Regions from separate parts of the Methylobacterium brachiatum genome, predicted to be linked through region 3. Evidence: predicted binding sites of a transcription regulator. Region 3 holds the regulator's gene; each other region holds the start of a gene.

Region 1 (5,857 bases), on a different contig from region 3:
CAGCACCCGCTCGGCCCAGGCGACCGAATCCGGGTCCGCCCGCTCACCGGCCAGGAACAGGCTGCGGAAGGCCGAGAGGTCGTAAGCGCCGATCAGCGACCCGGCCGGATCCTCCTTCTTGATGGCGCGGAGCGCCGTCGGCGCCGTGAACAGGCAGACGACGCCGTGCTCGGCGACCACCCGCCAGAACGCCCCGGCATCGGGCGTGCCCACCGGCTTGCCCTCGTACAGGACCGTGGTGCAGCCGTGCAGGAGCGGCGCGTAGACGATGTAGGAATGGCCGACCACCCAGCCGATGTCGGAGGCGCAGAAATAGGTCTCGCCCGGCTGGACGCCGTAGAGGTTCGGCATCGACCAGGCGAGCGCCACGAGGTAGCCGCCGGTATCCCGGACCACGCCCTTCGGCTTGCCGGTCGTGCCGGAGGTGTAGAGGATATAGAGCGGGTCGGTGGCGGCCACCGGCACGCAGTCGGCCTGCTTGCCCGCGGCTTGAGCGACCGCGACGGTCTCGGCCCAGTCGTGGTCGCGCCCCGCGACCAGGCTCGCGGCGCATTGGGGCCGCTGCAGGATCAGGCAGGCTTCCGGCTTGTGGCGGGAGGTGGCGATCGCGAGGTCCAGCAGCGGCTTGTAGGCGACCACCCGGTTCGGCTCGAGGCCGCAGGAGGCGGCCAGCACCACCTTCGGGGCGGCATCCTCGATCCGCACCGCCAGCTCGTTGGCCGCGAAGCCGCCGAACACCACCGAGTGCACGGCCCCGAGCCGCGCGCAGGCCAGCATGCCGAACAGGGCCTCGGGCACCATCGGCATGTACAGCACGACCCGGTCGCCCTTGCCGACGCCGAGCTCGGCCAGCACCGCGGCGAGCGCCGCCACCGAGTCGCGCAGCGCCCGGTAACTGATGCTGCGCTTGGTCCCGGTGACGGGGGAATCGTACAGGATCGCCGCCTGGTCGGCCCGCGCCCCCTCGGCGTGCCGGTCCACCGCGTTGTGGCAGGCGTTGAGCGTCCCGTCCGGGAACCAGCGGCCATAGGGGCCGGATTCGGGGGCGAAGGCCTGCGCCGGGCTCCGAGCCCAGTCGAGCGCCCCGGCCGCCTCCAGCCAGAACGCCTCCGGGTCGCGGCGCGCCGCGTCGTAGATCTCGGGATAGCGGCCCGGCGGGCTGGCGGTGGTCATCGGCGCGGCGTGTCCTCGGGAGCCGCTCTCCGGCGGCATCTCGGGCAAGTTAGCTGATTCTGATTCTTTGCGCGCGCGGGTGGGTGCTTGTCGGTGCTGCGGGTGACCCCGGATGGAGTGGGACCCGGCTCAGCGGGGGAATGCGCTCCTCCCACCCAATCCCCTCATCCTGAGGTGCCGCGCAGCGGCCTCGAAGGAGCCCTCCAGGGATCGCGCGGCCGGCTGGAGGGCTCCTTCGAGGCCTCCGCTGCGCTCCGGCACCTCAGGATGAGGGGGTGGGTTGGAGGGGCGGTAGAAACCGCTAGGCTCGGCGTCCCGCGACGGACTGAGTCGGGCCGTGAATGCATTCGTGTACATGCTGCGGTGCTCGGACGGCAGCTATTATGTCGGCTCCGCCCGCGGGGCGTCCCTCGACAAGCGCCTCAGCGAGCATGAGGCCGGCACGTATCCGGGCTACACCAGCCGGAGGCGGCCGGTCACGCTGGTCTATGCCGAGCAGTTCGAGCGCATCGCGGACGCGGTCGCGGCGGAGCGGTGCATCAAGGGCTGGAGCAGAGCCAAGAAAGAGGCACTGATCCGCGGCGACTGGGATGATCTCCGGATGCTGGCCAGGCGCCCAGCCGCACAACGCCTCTCCGAACCATCCCCCTCATCCTGAGAGGCGACGGAGCGAAGCAGAGGCCTCGAAGGAGAGTTCTTTCGAGGCTCGCTGACGCGGGCAGCTCAAGATGAGGGACAGGGTAGGACAGCACGGTCTGTCCCCCCAAAAGAAGCCGCCGCGCCGGGCGGTCCGACGCGGCGGCTGCCGTCTTGCGTCTATGTCCGGGAGGGACTCAGGCGCGGCTCAGTGCAGCGTGTCCGTGCCGGCCTGCAGCCTGTTGATTTCGTCCTTGAGGAGAAGTTTCCGTCGCTTCAGTTCAGCAATGTGGAGGTCGTTCGCCGAAGGCCTGTGGATCGCCTCGTGAATCTCACGCTCGAGGGCTTCGTGCTTCCGGGCGAGTTGGCTCAGATGCGTCTGCAGCGACATGAGTCGAATCTCCTGTCATTGTTCCGACACACGGAGACTGGCACAGGATGCCACACCTGTCGAAGCCTTTTCTCCGGCTAAGCCTGACGAATGCCGGCCCGGCCGGCTTGTCCCGCGGCGGGGCGTGACGCATGCTCTTCGACAAGGAACGGTCTTCGATCCCGCGGGTGATGATGGCGGACGAGTCGGGTGAGAGCGGGCAGTCGGACCTCGAGTCCGAGCTGAATCGGCTGCGCGAGGAGCATCGGGATCTCGACAGCGCCATCGAGGCGCTCGAGCGCAGCGTCGCCGGGGACCAGCTCCAGATCCAGCGCCTGAAGAAGCGCAAGCTGACCCTGCGCGACCGGATCTATCACATCGAGGACGCGCTGACCCCGGACATCATCGCCTAGGGCCGCGTCCGGGACCTCGATCCCGCGCGGCCCCGGCTTAGGCGTGCGTCGTCGTTCTTTCAAAGCCGGCAACCATCCATCGGGATCGGGCGTCGAAGTTGGTGGACGCGCCGGCGCGACGCCTTGCCGCCGGCCCGCCCCGCCTGTAAGCGGCCTCTTTTGCCGGGATCAACGATGGCGTCGCCTCCGGTCGCGATCATCATGGGCAGTCAGTCCGATTGGGCGACCATGCGGCACGCCGCCGAGACGCTCGACGCGCTCGGCGTGCCGCACGACACCCGGATCGTGTCGGCCCACCGCACCCCCGACCGGCTCGTGGCCTTCGCCAAGGGCGCCGTCGCGGCCGGGTTCAAGGTCGTGATCGCGGGCGCCGGCGGGGCCGCGCACCTGCCCGGTATGGCCGCCGCGATGACCCGCCTGCCGGTCTTCGGCGTTCCGGTGGAATCCAAGGCCCTGTCCGGCCAGGACAGCCTGCTGTCGATCGTGCAGATGCCGGCCGGCATCCCGGTGGGGACCCTGGCGATCGGCCGGGCCGGGGCGGTCAACGCCGCCCTGCTCGCCGCCGCGGTGCTGGCGCTCGCCGATCCCGGCCTGGCGGAACGCCTGGAGGCCTGGCGCGCGGCCCAGACCGCGTCGGTGGCCGATCGGCCGGAGACGGACAAGCTTTCGTGACGGATACAGCTCTGAAGCCCGGCTCCACCCTCGGCATCGTCGGCGGTGGACAGCTCGGGCGCATGATCGCGCTGGCGGCGGCCAATTACGGGCTGAAGGTGCATGTCTACGCGCCCGACCGGGACAGCCCCGCCTTCGACGTCGCCGCCCGCACCACCTGCGCGGCCTATGACGACGCCGCCGCGCTGGCCGGCTTCGCGCAGAGCGTCGACGCGGTGACCTACGAGTTCGAGAACATCCCGCGCGCCACCGCCGACATCCTGGCCCGGCACGCACCCCTGCACCCGAATGCCGAGGCCTTGTCCACGACCCAGGACCGCCTCACCGAGAAGGAATTCATCAACCGGCTCGGTATCCCGACCGCGCCGTTCCAGGCGGTGGACACGCCCGACGACCTCGACCGGGCGATCGCGGCGCTCGGTCTGCCGGCGGTGCTCAAGACCCGCCGGTTCGGCTACGACGGCAAGGGCCAGCGCATCCTGCGCGAGCGCGCCGAGGGCGACCGCAACGCGCTGTTCGCCGAATTCGGCGGCGCGCCGCTGATCCTCGAGGGCTTCGTGCCGTTCGAGCGCGAGGTCTCGGTGGTGGCTGCCCGCGGCCGCGACGGCGGCTTCGCGGCCTTCGACCTGTGCGAGAACGAGCACCGCGACCACATCCTGGCGCTGACCCGGGTGCCGGCCCCCGGCCTCACCCCCGAGACCGCCCGCGCCGCCCTCGACATCGCCAGGCGCATCGCCGACGCCCTGGACTATGTCGGCGTGCTCGCCGTCGAGATGTTTTTGGTGCGCGAGGACGGCGCGGAGCGGCTGGTGGTCAACGAGATCGCGCCGCGGGTCCACAATTCCGGGCACTGGACCATCGAGGGGGCGACGACCTCGCAATTCGCCCAGCACGTCCGGGCGGTGTCCGGCTGGCCCCTCGGCGATTCGGCCCGGGTCGGCGGCCTGTCGGTCGAGATGCGCAACCTGATCGGCGCCCAGGCGGACGACTGGTCCGCCCTGCTCGCCGAGCCCGGCGCCCACCTCCACCTCTACGGCAAGGGCGAGGCCCGGCCCGGCCGCAAGATGGGCCACGTCACCCGGCTGGGGCCTGTTCCGAAGGCCTGACCGGGGCCGGTTCTGCGGCTTCGGGAACACACCGGCCGGGCCGCGCGCAGGCCGGATGCCGCGCGGCCGGGCCGGCGCGGCCCCAAGCCATACCTTCGCCACATCCCAAAGCTTCCACCACGGCGTGACCGGTCGCGGGACCGCGCATCCTTAAGCCGGCATTCACCGCGATGCGCGACGGTGCCCCGGAGACCAGGGGCGCGGCGCGGGCCGGGCGACGGACAAATCGGGGGCGGGGTGGGCATGCGGGATGCGGGCCGCGCCCCGGGGAGAGTGGGGCGATGATCGTACGCAACGGGCTGGCACACAAGATCGCGCTGATCGGCGCGGCCACGCTCTCGGCCGCGGCGCTTGCGGGCTGCGAAACCGTCGGCAGCGCCGCCAGCCCGCGGCAATACGCGGTGGTGGAGACCGACACCACGGGCGCCACCAACGTCAACATCGCCTCGCTCACCGAGGTGATCCAGCGCAACCCGAACGACGCCGCCGCCTACAACACCCGCGGCGCCGCCTATGCCCGGGCCGGCCAGTTCAACGACGCCATCGCGGACTTCACCAAGGCGATCAGCATCGACCCGAATTCGGGCTCGGCCTACAACAACCGCGCGCTGGCCGAGCGCCAGGTCGGCCGCGACGCCGCCGCCCTTCAGGATTTCAGCAAGGCGATCAGCATCGATCCGAATTACGGCCCGGCCTATATCGGCCGCGCCAATGTCGAGCGCGCCCAGGGCAACCTCGACCAGGCGCTCTCCGACCTCAACGTCGCGATCCGGCTGATGCCCGAATCGGCCGAGGCCTACCACGCCCGCGGCCTGGTCCGGCAGAAGCAGGGCCAGGAGACCCAGGCGATCGCCGATTTCGACGCCGCCATCGACCGCAACCCGTTCGTGTCCGCGCCCTACGCGGCCCGCGGCCAGAGCCTGATCGCCACCAACCAGTACCCGAAGGCGATCGAGGACTACAACGCGGCGCTCAACGTGAACAACAAGGACGCCACCTCCTGGGCCTATCGCGGCCTGGCCTACGAGAAGTCGGGCCAGCGCAAGGAGGCGCTCGAGAACTACCAGCGCGCCGCCGTGATCGACCCCAACAACGCCGTCGCCCGCGCCGGGTTGGGCCGCGTGCAAGGCGGGGTGGGCTCGCTGTTCAACTAGGATCCCGTCCGGTCCACCCACCCACCTCCCTCATCCTGGCCGGCTGTGATCGTTCGATCGATAGGCGGGCTTGCAACGCCAGGACGTGGCGCGGGTCCCCTCTCCCGCACGGGACAGGGGGCGTGTCGCGTTCCATCCGCGAAGGATCGGAGAGCTCACAACCTCTGAGGCGACGGAGCGAAGCGGAGGCCTCGAAGGAGGGCTCCAGCCAGCCGCACGATCCCTGGAAGGCTCCTTCGCGGCTCGCTACGCGCGCACCTCAGGATGAGGGGGCTGGGTAGGATGGGATGGGGTGAGATAAAAATCGCCCCTCACGCCGCCAGCAGCCCGTTC
Region 2 (5,857 bases), on a different contig from region 3:
GCCGCGGCTCAGCCCCTCGATGGAGTTGGCGTAGAGCGAGACGGCGTCCCAGGGCCGGATCACCAGGCCGACCACCGGGGTGGTCGCGCTCTTGTCGTAGGCGGAACTCAGCGTGCCGACATTGGCCAGGTAATTGTGCGCCTCGACCCGCTGCCGGCGCACGCCCACCGTCAGCAGGATATGCTCGTCGAGGGCCGAGAGCGTGTCGGCCACCGAGATTCCCGACAGCGTGCTGTCGGACAGGCGCGGCCGCCCGGCGGTGATCGGCGGGGGGATGTAGGCGGCCAGACGCGGCGCGTAGATGTTCGACAGGTAGGCGCCGCGCCCGGCGGGGAATTGGCGGGCCGTATCCTCGTCGTAGGTCGAGGCCTGCACCACGAGCGCGTGGTGGATGACACCGGTGTCGAACCGGGCCCGGGCGCCGCCATCGACGGTCGAGCGAGCGATGCCCATCGCGTAGAATTGCGGCGTGCTGGTCGTATCGCCGCGGGCATTGAGGATCGTCGGCGCGGACTGGAAGTAGCGCTGGACCTCCGTCTGCGCGCCGCCGGCATCGGCGAACAGCGTGACCGCGTCGGTGAGGTCGTATTCCAGCCGCAGCAGGGCGCCGCGGTCGTCGATATCGGAATATTCCCAGCTTTGGGTCAGGTTGAGGCGTCCGTCCGGCGCCCGCGGGACCGGTACGCCGGCCCTGAGCTGGAACGGGCGCAGGGGCGCGTCGAAACGGTCATTCTGCGCCAGCAGGTAGAGCCAGCCCCGGAAACGGTCACCCTGGTAGTCGAGGGCGAGCGCCCCGACGCCGGTCGTCTCGGATTGGCGCGCGAACGGCGTGTCGCCGCCATGCAGGCTGCCGACGACGCGCGCCCCCCATTCCCGGCCCGGGCCGAAGCGGCGCGCGACGTCGAGCTGGCCGCCGCCCCGGGCGACCGAGCCGTAATCCAGGGTCAAGCGGGTCAGGTCCTCGCCGGCGCGCTTGGGGACGACGTTGACGACGCCGCCGACCGCGCCGTTCGGCGAGACGCCAGAGAGTGCCGCGGAGGGGCCCTTCAGCACCTCGATCCGCTCGGCATAGTCGGTGAAGACGCGAAAGCTCGGCGCGACGCCGTAGATGCCGTCGAACGCGATCTCGCCGCTCGTCCCCTCGCCGGACGGGAAGCCGCGGATGGAGAAGGAATCGAACGGCGCCCCGGTGGTCTGGGTGGCGCGCACCGACGGGTCGCGGCTCAGGGCCTCGGACACGGTGCGGGCCTGCTGGTCGCGCACGAACGTGTCGGTGTAGCTGGTGATGCTGAACGGCGATTTCTTCGCCTCGGTGTTGCCGAGCAGGCCGACGCGCCCGCCCTGCGCGACCTGACCGCCGGCATAGGCCGGCACGATCCCGCGCGCCGCGCCGGTGCTCTCCACCGAGAGCTCCTCGAGCTGGACGGTCGATCCGGGGCGCCCGTCCTCGGCCCGTGCCGTGCCGGCGGTGACCAGGATCAGGACACCGGCGCTCAGGATCGCAGGGGAGCCGCCAAACAGCGGCACGTACCGGCCCGAACGCATCATACCCATGGGAAACGACTCGCTGTCTCGGCGCCGAGCCGATCACGGGCGGCGTTTCATCCCGCGTGAAGCAAGTCAACGACAAACTGTAAGACAATCGTGGTTTTATGTTGTAATAATTATAGTTCTGAAGGCAAAAACAGACACTACGACTTGATACGAATGACCAATCTTGCGGAAGCACACGACAGTCCAATTTTTTAACTGAACGACATGACGAGACTCACAGCCAGCGCCCGTCGAAGTCTGAGCATTGCATCCTCCTCCCCGCACCCAGCGGTGCAAAGCGGGATCGGGCATGCGACGCGCCAAAGAAGTCTTCATGCCTTTCCGGCCAGCGTCAGGCGGCCTGGCCTTTCGCCCGAGCCGGCCCGCTTCGCCCCGGGGAGACATAGATGCGTCCGTATCCGCCCAAGCCCGCGCGCCCGGCCGGGATCTTGATCCTCGCCGCATTCTGGGCGTGCGCGCTCCCGTCCGCAGGCGCGCGGGCCGACCAGCCCTCGGCCAAGCTGTGCCAGGACGCGACCTCGACGCCCGAGACCCAGACCTGTCTGCACCAGGCGCTGGAAGCCGCCGACGCGAAGCTCAATGCGGCCTATAGGAAGGCCCTGTCGATCATCGACCAGGACGACCGCCCGGAGGACGCGAAGGCGGCCTGGAAGGCCCAGTTCGCAACGGCCCAGCGCGCCTGGATCGCCTTCCGGGACGCCGATTGCGGCGATCTCACCTTCAGCGAGTGGAACAACGGCAGCGGCACCACCGGCGCGCTGTATGCCTGCCAATACGACAAGACCGTCCAGCGGACCGAGGATATCCTGAGCCGGTACCCGCTCGATTGAGGCGCCGTTCCTGTCCGCGAGCCGAAATGACAGCGCGGAGGTTTCGGGGTTCGCACGACGCCCGCCCCGTCCGGGCAACCGCCCTCACGCTGAGCCGCCGGGTGATGCGTTTGGTCCGACCCTTGAATGCGCGGAGCCGTCGCGCTTGCGAGGGACCCGGATGATCGTCGACCTGAACTGCGACATGGGCGAGGGGTTTGGCGTCTATCGCCTGGGCGACGATGCCGGGATGCTGGCGATCGCCAGCTCGGCCAACATCGCCTGCGGGTTCCACGCCGGCGACCCGCTGGTCATGCACGAGACCCTGACGCTCGCCGCCCGGGCCGGCGTCCAGGCGGGGGCGCATCCGGGCTTCCTCGATCTCTGGGGCTTCGGGCGGCGCCCGATCCACGGCGAGCGCCCGGCGGATGTCGAGAAGGCCGTGCTCTACCAGGTCGGCGCCCTGCTGGCGCTCGCGCAGGATGCCGGCTGCCCGGTCCGGCACGTGAAGACCCACGGGGCGCTGGGCAACATCGCCAACGCGGATGCGAACCTCGCCCTGGCGGTGGCCCGGGCGATTCGCACCCTCGACCGCGACCTGATCTTCGTGGTGATGCCCGGCCTCGAGACCGAGCGGGCGGGCGAGCGGCTCGGCCTGCCCCTGGCCCGGGAGATCTACGCCGACCGCGCCTATGCCGAGACCGGCAACCTGGTGTCGCGCAAGCTGCCGGGGGCGGTGCTGCACGATCCCGTGGAGGCGGCCGAGCGCGTCGTGCGGATGATCGAGGACGGCGCGATCCTCTGCCTGTCCGGGCGGCGCATCCCGGCCCGGATCGACAGCATCTGCGTCCACGGCGACACCCACGGGGCCGTCACGATGGCCGCGCAGCTGCGCGCCGACCTCGCCGACCGGGGGATCGCGGTCAGGCCCATGGCCGAAGTGATCGGCGCCTGAGCGCATCGATTCCCGAGCCGGTTTCGGCCGCGATCCCGGGCGATGTCATGCAAACGTCGCAGATGGGCCAGAAAGCCACTCGCTGCTTGCAAGGCTGAGAGGGGCTCCATGGATTTCCACCGTCGCTTCACGGTTCTGATGTGCGCTCCCGCCTTCGATCCGGACGACCTGGAGGGCGCGCGCGTCGCCCAGATCGTGGCGGCGGTGGAGAATCGCGGCTTCGAGGTGGTGCGGGCGCGGCGTGTCGAGGACGCGGCCATCGCGGTGCAGACCGATGCCGCCATCGGCTGCATGGTGGTCGACTGGGGCAAGCGCGGCCTCGACGGCAAGGCCGCCGCGCTCATCGACATGATGCGCAAGCGCGGCCTGGAGATGCCGATCGTCATCATGGTCCGCCGCAAGCGGCTCGAGGACATCCCGGTCGAGCTCCTGGACTTCATCGACGGCTACATCTTCCTGGCGGAAGAGACCCCCGAATTCATCGCCCGCGGCCTGGTCAGCCGGGTGACGCAATATGCCGAGACCCTGAAGACGCCGTTCTTCGGCGCCCTCGTGGACTACGCCGAGAAGGGCAACCAGCTCTGGACCTGCCCGGGCCATAACGGCGGCATTTTCTACAACCGCTCGCCGATCGGCCGGATCTTCGTCGAGCATCTCGGCGAGGCGATCTTCCGCGACGACCTCGACAATTCGGTGCTCGATCTGGGCGACCTGCTGACCCACGAGGGTCCGGCCCTCAAGGCCCAGAAGGAGGCCGCCCGGATCTTCGGGGCGGAGAAGACCTATTTCGTCCTCAACGGCACCTCGGCCTCCAACAAGATCGTGCTGTCCTCGCTGGTGGCCGAGGACGACCTCGTCCTGTTCGACCGCAACAACCACAAGGCGGCCCATCACGGCGCCCTGTTCCTGGGCGGCGGCATCCCGATCTTCCTGGAGACCGACCGGAACGCCTTCGGGCTGATCGGCCCGATCTACCACGAGGCCCTGGACGAGACCCGGATCCGCGAGAAGATCCGGACCAACCCGCTGGTGACCGATCCCGAGGCCTGGCGCCGGGAGCGGCCGTTCCGGGTCGCGGTGATCGAGCAATGCACCTACGACGGCACGATCTACGACGCGCAGGAGATCCTGGAGCGGATCGGCCACCTCTGCGACTACATCCTGTTCGACGAGGCCTGGGCGGGCTTCATGAAGTTCCACCCGCTCTTCGCCCGCCGCTTCGCCATGGGGCTCACCGGGCTCGACGAGACCTCGCCCGGCATCGTCGCCACGCAATCGACCCACAAGCAGCTCGCGAGCTTCTCCCAGGCGTCGCAGATCCACACCCGCGACGGCCATATCCGCGGCCAGACCCGGCGCGTGGAGCACAAGCGCCTCAACGAGAGCTTCCTGGTCCACGCCTCGACCTCGCCGTTCTATCCCCTGTTCGCCTCCCTCGATGTCGGCGCCCAGATGATGAAGGGCCGCTCGGGCATGATCCTGTGGGACGACACGATCCGGCTCGGGATCGAGTGGCGCAAGAAGGTCCGGGCGATCCGGCGGGAATTCGAGGAGAACGAGGCCGATCCGCTGCGGCGCTGGTTCTTCGACCCGTTCGTGCCGGACCGGGTGACCGGCCCGGACGGCGCCGAGATCGCCTGGGAGCGGGTGCCCACCGATGCGCTCGCATCCGAGCCGCGCTACTGGGAGCTCACCCCGGGGGCGGCCTGGCACGGCTTCAGCCACGTGGCGCCGGGCTACGCGATCACCGACCCGAACAAGCTGACGGTGCTCACCCCGGGCTTCGACCGGGCCACGGGGGCCTATGCCGATCACGGCGTGCCGGCCCCGATCGTCGCGCAGTACCTGCGCGAGAACCGGATCGTGGCCGAGAAGAACGACCTGAACTCGCTGCTCTTCCTGCTGACGCCGGGCGTCGAATCCTCCAAGGCCGGGACCCTGATCTCGGGGCTCGTCGCCTTCAAGCGGCTCCACGACGACAACGTGCCGCTCGAGGAGGCCATGCCGGAATTCGTCAACCGCCGGCCCAACCGCTACCGCGGGGTGCGCCTGCGCGACCTCTGCGCCGAGTTCCACGCCTTCCACCGGGAGGCCGGCACCTCCGCGCTCCAGCGCCGGCAATTCGCCCCCGAGCACCTGCCCGAGATGGTGATGGCGCCCAAGAAGGCCGCCCAGATGCTGACCCGCAACAAGGTCGACTACGTGCCGATCGCCGAGGCCGAGGGGCGCATCGCCACGACCCTGATGCTGGTCTACCCGCCGGGCATCGGCACCGTGCTGCCGGGCGAGCGCCTGGACGACCGCGCCAAGCCGATGCTCGACTATTTCAAGATGTTCGAGGCCTCCGCCAACCTGTTCCCGGGCTTCGAGGCCGAGATCCAGGGCGTCTACCGCGAGGTCGATCCGGACGGGCGGATCCGCTTCCACACCTACGTCGTGCGGGACGGCGCCTGATGGAGATCGAGCCCGAGGCGGGCGCCCCAGTCCCGGCGCATCCGAGCCCGGACATCATCATCCGCGCCTCCTCGGACGCGGATGT
Region 3 (5,857 bases):
GTCGCTTCATGCACGCCCTTGTGTAGGCGGAGGCGGCACGCCAGAATGACCGGACGACGGAGTCAGCTTCTGTTCGTTCGGGACATAGGCCGGCCAGCCAGGGTCAACGAGGGTGCTCGATCATGCCCCGGCGTTCTCCGGATCTCGCAGAAATTGCCAAGAAGGCTGCCAACGCGTCCTTCGGCAGCCCTCTGGTGCAGGCGGTCCGCCTCGGCGACATGGAAGGGGCCGATGGCGATGATGTCCGGCGCGTGCAGCTGATCGTCTCCGACGACGCCATCGACCAGCTCGACGGCGACAAGCTGCTCGATGCCGGCTTGGCGATCCGCAAAGCCCTGCAGAAGGCCGGCGAGACGCTGCGCGTGGTCGTCGAGTATGCCGAGCAGCGTGAGCTCGACGAACTTGGCGCTCATTAATTCCGAGCATCTGTTCAGCCAGGCGGATGCGCTTCTTCTCCAAACCGGCCGCGGCTCGTTGCGGCAGGCTGACCTACGCCGCACCTTCTCCAACGCTTATTACGGCCTGTTTCACGCGATCCTGACGGCTGCGGCCGATGAGGCCGTTGGAAGGACGCGGCGGAACGATCCACTTTGGACGCTGGCCTATCGTTCCATATCGCACCAACGATTGAAGACCGTGTGCAACGATCTTCAGGCAGCGACACTCAAGCCGAAGATCAGGCGTTATGAGCCGCCCGGCGGATTTGGTGGTCACATCGTCACGATTGCCGGTGCCGTTTCAGAATTGCAGGACCGGCGGCACGCCGCCGACTACGATCCGTCCCAGTCGTTCCTGCAAACGGATGCGCGGGCGGCGCTCCAGACGGCCCGGTCCGCAGTCCACCGGCTGGCTCACCTGGAGGCGGATCAGCGAAGAGCGTTCCTCTACCTCCTCCTGTTCGAGCCCCGCTGAGCGACCCCAGCGGCGTCATGGTCTCCGTCTCACCGCGCGGAGCGGAGGACAGGATGCGGACCCCCGCGCTATAAGTCGCCTTGTCACGGAAAAGCCGGCGCCGGTCCCGCGGACCCCCGTGTGAAACCGCGACCGCCCCGCGCGCGAAGGGACAGTATGATCCGCCGCCTCGCCTTCCTGGTCCTGATGCTCTTCGCGAGCCTGTCGGCCGCGTCGGCCCAAGGTTTCCGCACGCCGCCCGATCTCGTGCGGGCGAGCCTGGTCGCCGAGCCCGTCGCGGTGGCGGGCGCGCAGCCATTCGCCCTGGCGGTGCGGATGCAGGTGAAGCCGGGCTGGCACGTCTACTGGCGCAATCCGGGCGATTCCGGCCTGCCGCCCGAGGTGACCTGGACCCTGCCGGCGGGCTTCAATGCCGGCGCGATCCGGTGGCCGGCGCCCGAGCGCATCGCGATCGCGACGCTGATGAATTACGGCTACGAGGGCGAGGTCACCTTGCTCGTGCCGGTCACGCCGCCGCCGAGCCTCGACCCGGCGGATCCCGTGCGGATCCGGGCCAAGCTGACCTATCTGGTCTGCGAGACCGAATGTGTGCCGGGCTCCGCCGACCTCGCCCTGACCCTGCCGGTGGGCGAGCCTCGGCCCGATGCCGATCAGGCCGCCCTGTTCGCGCGCGCCCGGACCGCCCTGCCCGCCCCGGCGCTCTGGCCGCTGCGCCTGTCCAGCCAGGGCGACACCCTGCAGCTCGATTTCGCCGCGGCGGGTCTCAAGCCCGAGACCATCAAGAGCGCGTCCTTCTTCCCCTATTCCGAGACCGCGATCGACAATGCCGCCGCGCAGGTGATGACCGTCGACGAGGCCGGCCTGCACCTCACCCTGGCCCGGAGCAGCCCCGCCGAGCCGGCGCCCGCCGCCCTGCCCGGCGTGCTGACCGTCGAGGAGGCGACCGGCGCCGGCACCCACCGCCTCGCTTTCGCGTATGGCGACGAGCCGGTGCTGCCGGCCCCGACGGCGGTGCCCGAGGCCCCGGCCGCGCCGCAGGCGGCCCCCGCCTTCGACGCGCTGACGCTGGCGAGCGCGGTCGGGCTCGCCTTCCTCGGCGGCCTGATCCTCAACCTGATGCCCTGCGTCTTCCCGGTCCTGTCGATCAAGGTGCTGGGCCTTGTGCGGCACGCCGGCGAGAGCGCCGCCCGCGTCCGGCTGCACGGCCTCGCCTACACGGCGGGCGTGCTCGTGAGCTTCCTCGGCTTGGCCGGCCTGTTGCTCGCCCTCAAGGGCGGCGGGGCGGCGATCGGCTGGGGTTTCCAGCTGCAATCGCCGGCGGTGGTCGCCGGCCTCGCCTATCTGCTGCTGGCGATGGGCCTGAGCCTGTCGGGGGTGGTCCATCTCGGCGGGCGGCTCGCCGGATTCGGCGACGGCCTCGCCCGGCGCTCGGGGCTCAGCGGCTCGTTCTTCACCGGCGTGCTGGCAACGCTGGTGGCGACCCCCTGCACGGCGCCGTTCATGGGCTCGGCGGTGGGCTTCGCGCTGACCCAGAGCGCCGGCGTCGCCCTCGCGGTGTTCGCGAGCCTCGGGTTCGGCCTCGCCCTGCCGTTCCTGGTGCTCACCCTGTGGCCGCCGGCCCTGCGGGTGTTGCCGCGTCCGGGCGCCTGGATGGAGACGCTGAAGCAGGTTCTGGCCTTCCCGGTCTACGCCACGGTGGCGTGGCTGGTCTGGGTCCTGGCGCAGCAGGTCGGGCCGCAGGGGCTGCTCTCCGGGCTGATCGGCCTCGTGCTGGTGGGCTTCGCCGCCTGGGCCTGGGAGCATGGGCGCGTGGCGACGCCGGGCTTCGGGCGGGTCGCCCAGGGGCTCGCGGTGCTGACGATCCTGGCGGTGGCAGGCCTGACGCTCAGCCTCGACCGCGACCGGGCGGCCCCCGCCGCCCAGGCCGCCGCCGACGGCGTCCAGCCGTTCACCCAGGCCCGCCTGGACTCCCTGGTGAACGAGCGCCGGCCGGTCTTCGTGAACATGACCGCCGCCTGGTGCATCACCTGCGCGGTCAACGAGACGACCTCGCTCTCGACCAAGGCGGTGCGGGCGGCGATGGCGGATCGGGGCGTCACCTACCTGAAGGGCGACTGGACCAACCAGAACCCGGAGATCACGCGCCTGCTGGAGAAGCACGGGCGCAGCGGCGTGCCGCTGTACCTGCTCTACACCGGCACGGGGGAACCCCAGGTGCTGCCGCAGATCCTCACCGAGGGGACGGTGCTGGCGGCCCTGGAAACGGTGCCGGCCTCAGCCAACAAGAGCGCGGCGCTGGCCCGCTGACCGGACAGGCGGTCTAGGCTTCCAGCGAGAACGTCTCGTCGAAAGCGTAGCCCGAGCCCCGCACCGTGCGGATCGGGTCGGCCTGCCGGGGCGCGTTGAGCGCCTTGCGCAGGCGCCCGACATGCACGTCGACGGTGCGCTCGTCGATATAGACGTCGTGGCCCCAGACCCCGTCGAGGAGCTGCTCGCGGGAGAAGACCCGGCCGGGGGCCAGCATCAGGAATTCGAGCAGGCGGAATTCGGTGGGGCCGAGATGGAGCTCCTCGCCGGCGCGGCGGACCCGGTGCCCGGTGCGGTCGAGCTCGATATCGCCGGCCGCCAGCCGGTCGGCGACATGGGCGGGCTTGGCCCGGCGCAGCAGCGCCCGCACCCGGGCCAGCAGTTCCGGCACCGAGAACGGCTTGACGATGTAGTCGTCGGCGCCCGTGCCGAGGCCGCGGACCCGGTCCCCCTCCTCGCCCCGGGCGGTGAGCATGATCACCGGCAGCCGCTCGGTCTCGCGCCGGGCCCGGATGCGGCGGCACAGCTCGATCCCAGAGAGGCCCGGCAGCATCCAGTCGAGCAGCACCAGATCCGGGGTGCGCTCGGCCAGGAGCAGTTCCGCGTCGTCGCCGCGCGTCGCCGAATCGACCAGGAAGCCCTCGGCCTCCAGGTTGTAGCGCAGCAGGGTGGTCAGGGCCTCCTCGTCCTCGACGATCAGGACTTGCATGCTCACGTTCGTTAACCTGTTCCGTACTCGGTACCGGCCGGCGCGCCCGCGCCGGGGGACCCGGACGCGCCGATGGTGCGGCAGAGGCCGCCATCCCTCAAGCCGCAGGCCGCCACAATCGGGCGTTGCCCCACAGGGCAGCGTGCGGATCGGGCCGACCGCACCGCGACCCGCCTGTTACGGGGCCGTGGCGGCGGGGCCGACGGTCGCGTAGTTCGACGCGTCGTTCTTCGGCCGCTCGCCCGCCAGGGTCTCACCGGTGGCGAGGTAGTGGATCGTCTCGGCGATGTTGGTGGTGTGGTCGCCGATGCGCTCGACGTTCTTGGCGCAGAACAGCAGGTGCGTGCAGAACGAGATGTTGCGCGGATCTTCCATCATGTAGGTCAGGAGTTCGCGGAACAGCGAATTGTACAGCGCGTCGATCTCGCCGTCGCGCTCCCAGACGTCGTAGGCGGCCTTCACGTCGCGGCTCGCATAGGCGTCGAGGATGTCCTTGAGCTGCGCCTCGGCGAGGTCGCTCATGTGGCGCACGCCGAGCACGATCTTCTGCGCCGGCGCCTGATCGGAAATCGCCACGACGCGCTTGGCGACGTTCTTGGCGAGGTCGCCGATCCGCTCCAGGTCGCCCGAGACGCGGATCGCCGAGATGGTCTCGCGCAGGTCGATCGCCAGGGGCTGCCGCCGGGCGATGAGCAGCACGGCCCGCTCCTCGATGTCGCGCTGGAGCGCGTCGAGACGCTTGTCGGCGACGATCACCGCCTGGGCGAGCGTATCGTCCCGGCGGACCAGAGCGTCGGTCGCCTCGGCGGCCATCTTCTCGGCCACGCCGCCCATCTCGGAGATGGAGCGACGCAGGTCATCGAGGTCGGTGTCGTAGGAGCTGACGATATGGCCGGGCATGGTGGATCCTTCGATGGCGTCCCGCAAACCTTGATCCGCGAGGTCTGGCGGAAACCCGCCGCTGCGGTCACGGGCGCCGGGGCGCGTGCCCCGGTGCCCACTCCCTTGCATTGTCTGGAACAGGCTGCGGAGCGGTGAGGATCGGCATCCCGAGCCGAGCCCGCGACCGGAACAACCGGACCGTGCCGATGTTCCCCGACCGAGCAGCCTGTTCCGGAGTCGCGCCGGCGCTTGTTGCGCTTGGGCGCGGCCCCTAGTCTTTAGAGCGGTGCTCTTTTCTCGCCGAAACCGTATTCAACGTTACGGAAAGCGGTAAACATCCCGTTTGACGTCTTCGCATCCCGGAGGTGAGCGTCCGCCCTCCGGGGTCTTGGTTCAGCCGAACCGGCCGGTGATGTAATCCTGCGTGCGCTGCTCGACCGGGTTCATGAACATGCGGTTCGTGGGTCCGAATTCGATCAGCTCGCCGAGATACATGAAGGCGGTGAACTGCGAGATGCGGGCCGCCTGCTGCATGTTGTGGGTGACGATCACGATGGTGAACTCGTCGCGCAGCTGCTCGATCAGCTCCTCGATCCGGCCGGTGGAGATCGGGTCGAGGGCCGAGGTGGGCTCGTCGAACAGGATCACCTCCGGGCTCTGGGCCACGGTGCGGGCGATGCACAGGCGCTGCTGCTGCCCGCCCGACAGGCCGGTGCCGGCTTGGCGCAGCTTGTCCTTCACCTCGTCCCAGAGGGCGGCCTTGCGCAAGGCCTGCTCCACCCGCCCGTCGAGTTCGGATTTCGGCAGCTTCTCGTAGAGGCGCAGGCCGAAGGCCACGTTGTCGTAGATCGACATCGGGAAGGGCGTCGGCTTCTGGAACACCATGCCGATGCGCGAGCGCAGCTCGTTCAGATCGATCGCGGGATCGAGCACGTTCTGGCCGTCGAGCAGGATCTGCCCCTCCGCCCGCTGCTCCGGGTAGAGGCTGTAGATCCGGTTGAAGCAGCGCAGCAGGGTGGACTTGCCGCATCCGGACGGGCCGATCAG

What was found. Region 3 encodes PhoB, which activates phosphate uptake and scavenging genes when phosphate is short. Its sites were predicted from a motif close to TGTCATNNANCTGTCAT; they were not measured.
Region 1: BMZ47_RS16335 (YdcH family protein) is a predicted target of PhoB. The motif match lies at 2,214-2,230, and genes of this name have one in related genera.
Region 2: BMZ47_RS17600 (Orn/Lys/Arg family decarboxylase) is a predicted target of PhoB. The motif match lies at 3,362-3,378, and genes of this name have one in related genera.

What each region holds. Positions count from the first base shown of each region.
Region 1 is NZ_FOQW01000011.1:177,615-183,471, forward strand. It holds gene BMZ47_RS16325 (propionyl-CoA synthetase) at 1-1,173, opposite strand, end outside; gene BMZ47_RS16330 (GIY-YIG nuclease family protein) at 1,511-1,831, shown strand; gene BMZ47_RS16335 (YdcH family protein) at 2,018-2,200, opposite strand; gene BMZ47_RS16340 (YdcH family protein) at 2,332-2,592, shown strand; gene purE (5-(carboxyamino)imidazole ribonucleotide mutase) at 2,767-3,264, shown strand; gene BMZ47_RS16350 (5-(carboxyamino)imidazole ribonucleotide synthase) at 3,261-4,370, shown strand; gene BMZ47_RS16355 (tetratricopeptide repeat protein) at 4,652-5,524, shown strand; gene BMZ47_RS16360 (acyl-CoA dehydrogenase family protein) at 5,836-5,857, opposite strand, start outside.
Region 2 is NZ_FOQW01000012.1:216,914-222,770, reverse strand. It holds gene BMZ47_RS17615 (TonB-dependent receptor) at 1-1,554, opposite strand, end outside; gene BMZ47_RS17610 (lysozyme inhibitor LprI family protein) at 1,941-2,384, shown strand; gene BMZ47_RS17605 (LamB/YcsF family protein) at 2,545-3,318, shown strand; gene BMZ47_RS17600 (Orn/Lys/Arg family decarboxylase) at 3,427-5,772, shown strand; gene BMZ47_RS17595 (GNAT family N-acetyltransferase) at 5,772-5,857, shown strand, end outside.
Region 3 is NZ_FOQW01000013.1:74,281-80,137, reverse strand. It holds gene BMZ47_RS17995 (hypothetical protein) at 123-416, shown strand; gene BMZ47_RS28105 (hypothetical protein) at 388-912, shown strand; gene BMZ47_RS17990 (protein-disulfide reductase DsbD family protein) at 1,069-3,219, shown strand; gene phoB (phosphate regulon transcriptional regulator PhoB) at 3,233-3,928, opposite strand; gene phoU (phosphate signaling complex protein PhoU) at 4,106-4,828, opposite strand; gene pstB (phosphate ABC transporter ATP-binding protein PstB) at 5,204-5,857, opposite strand, start outside.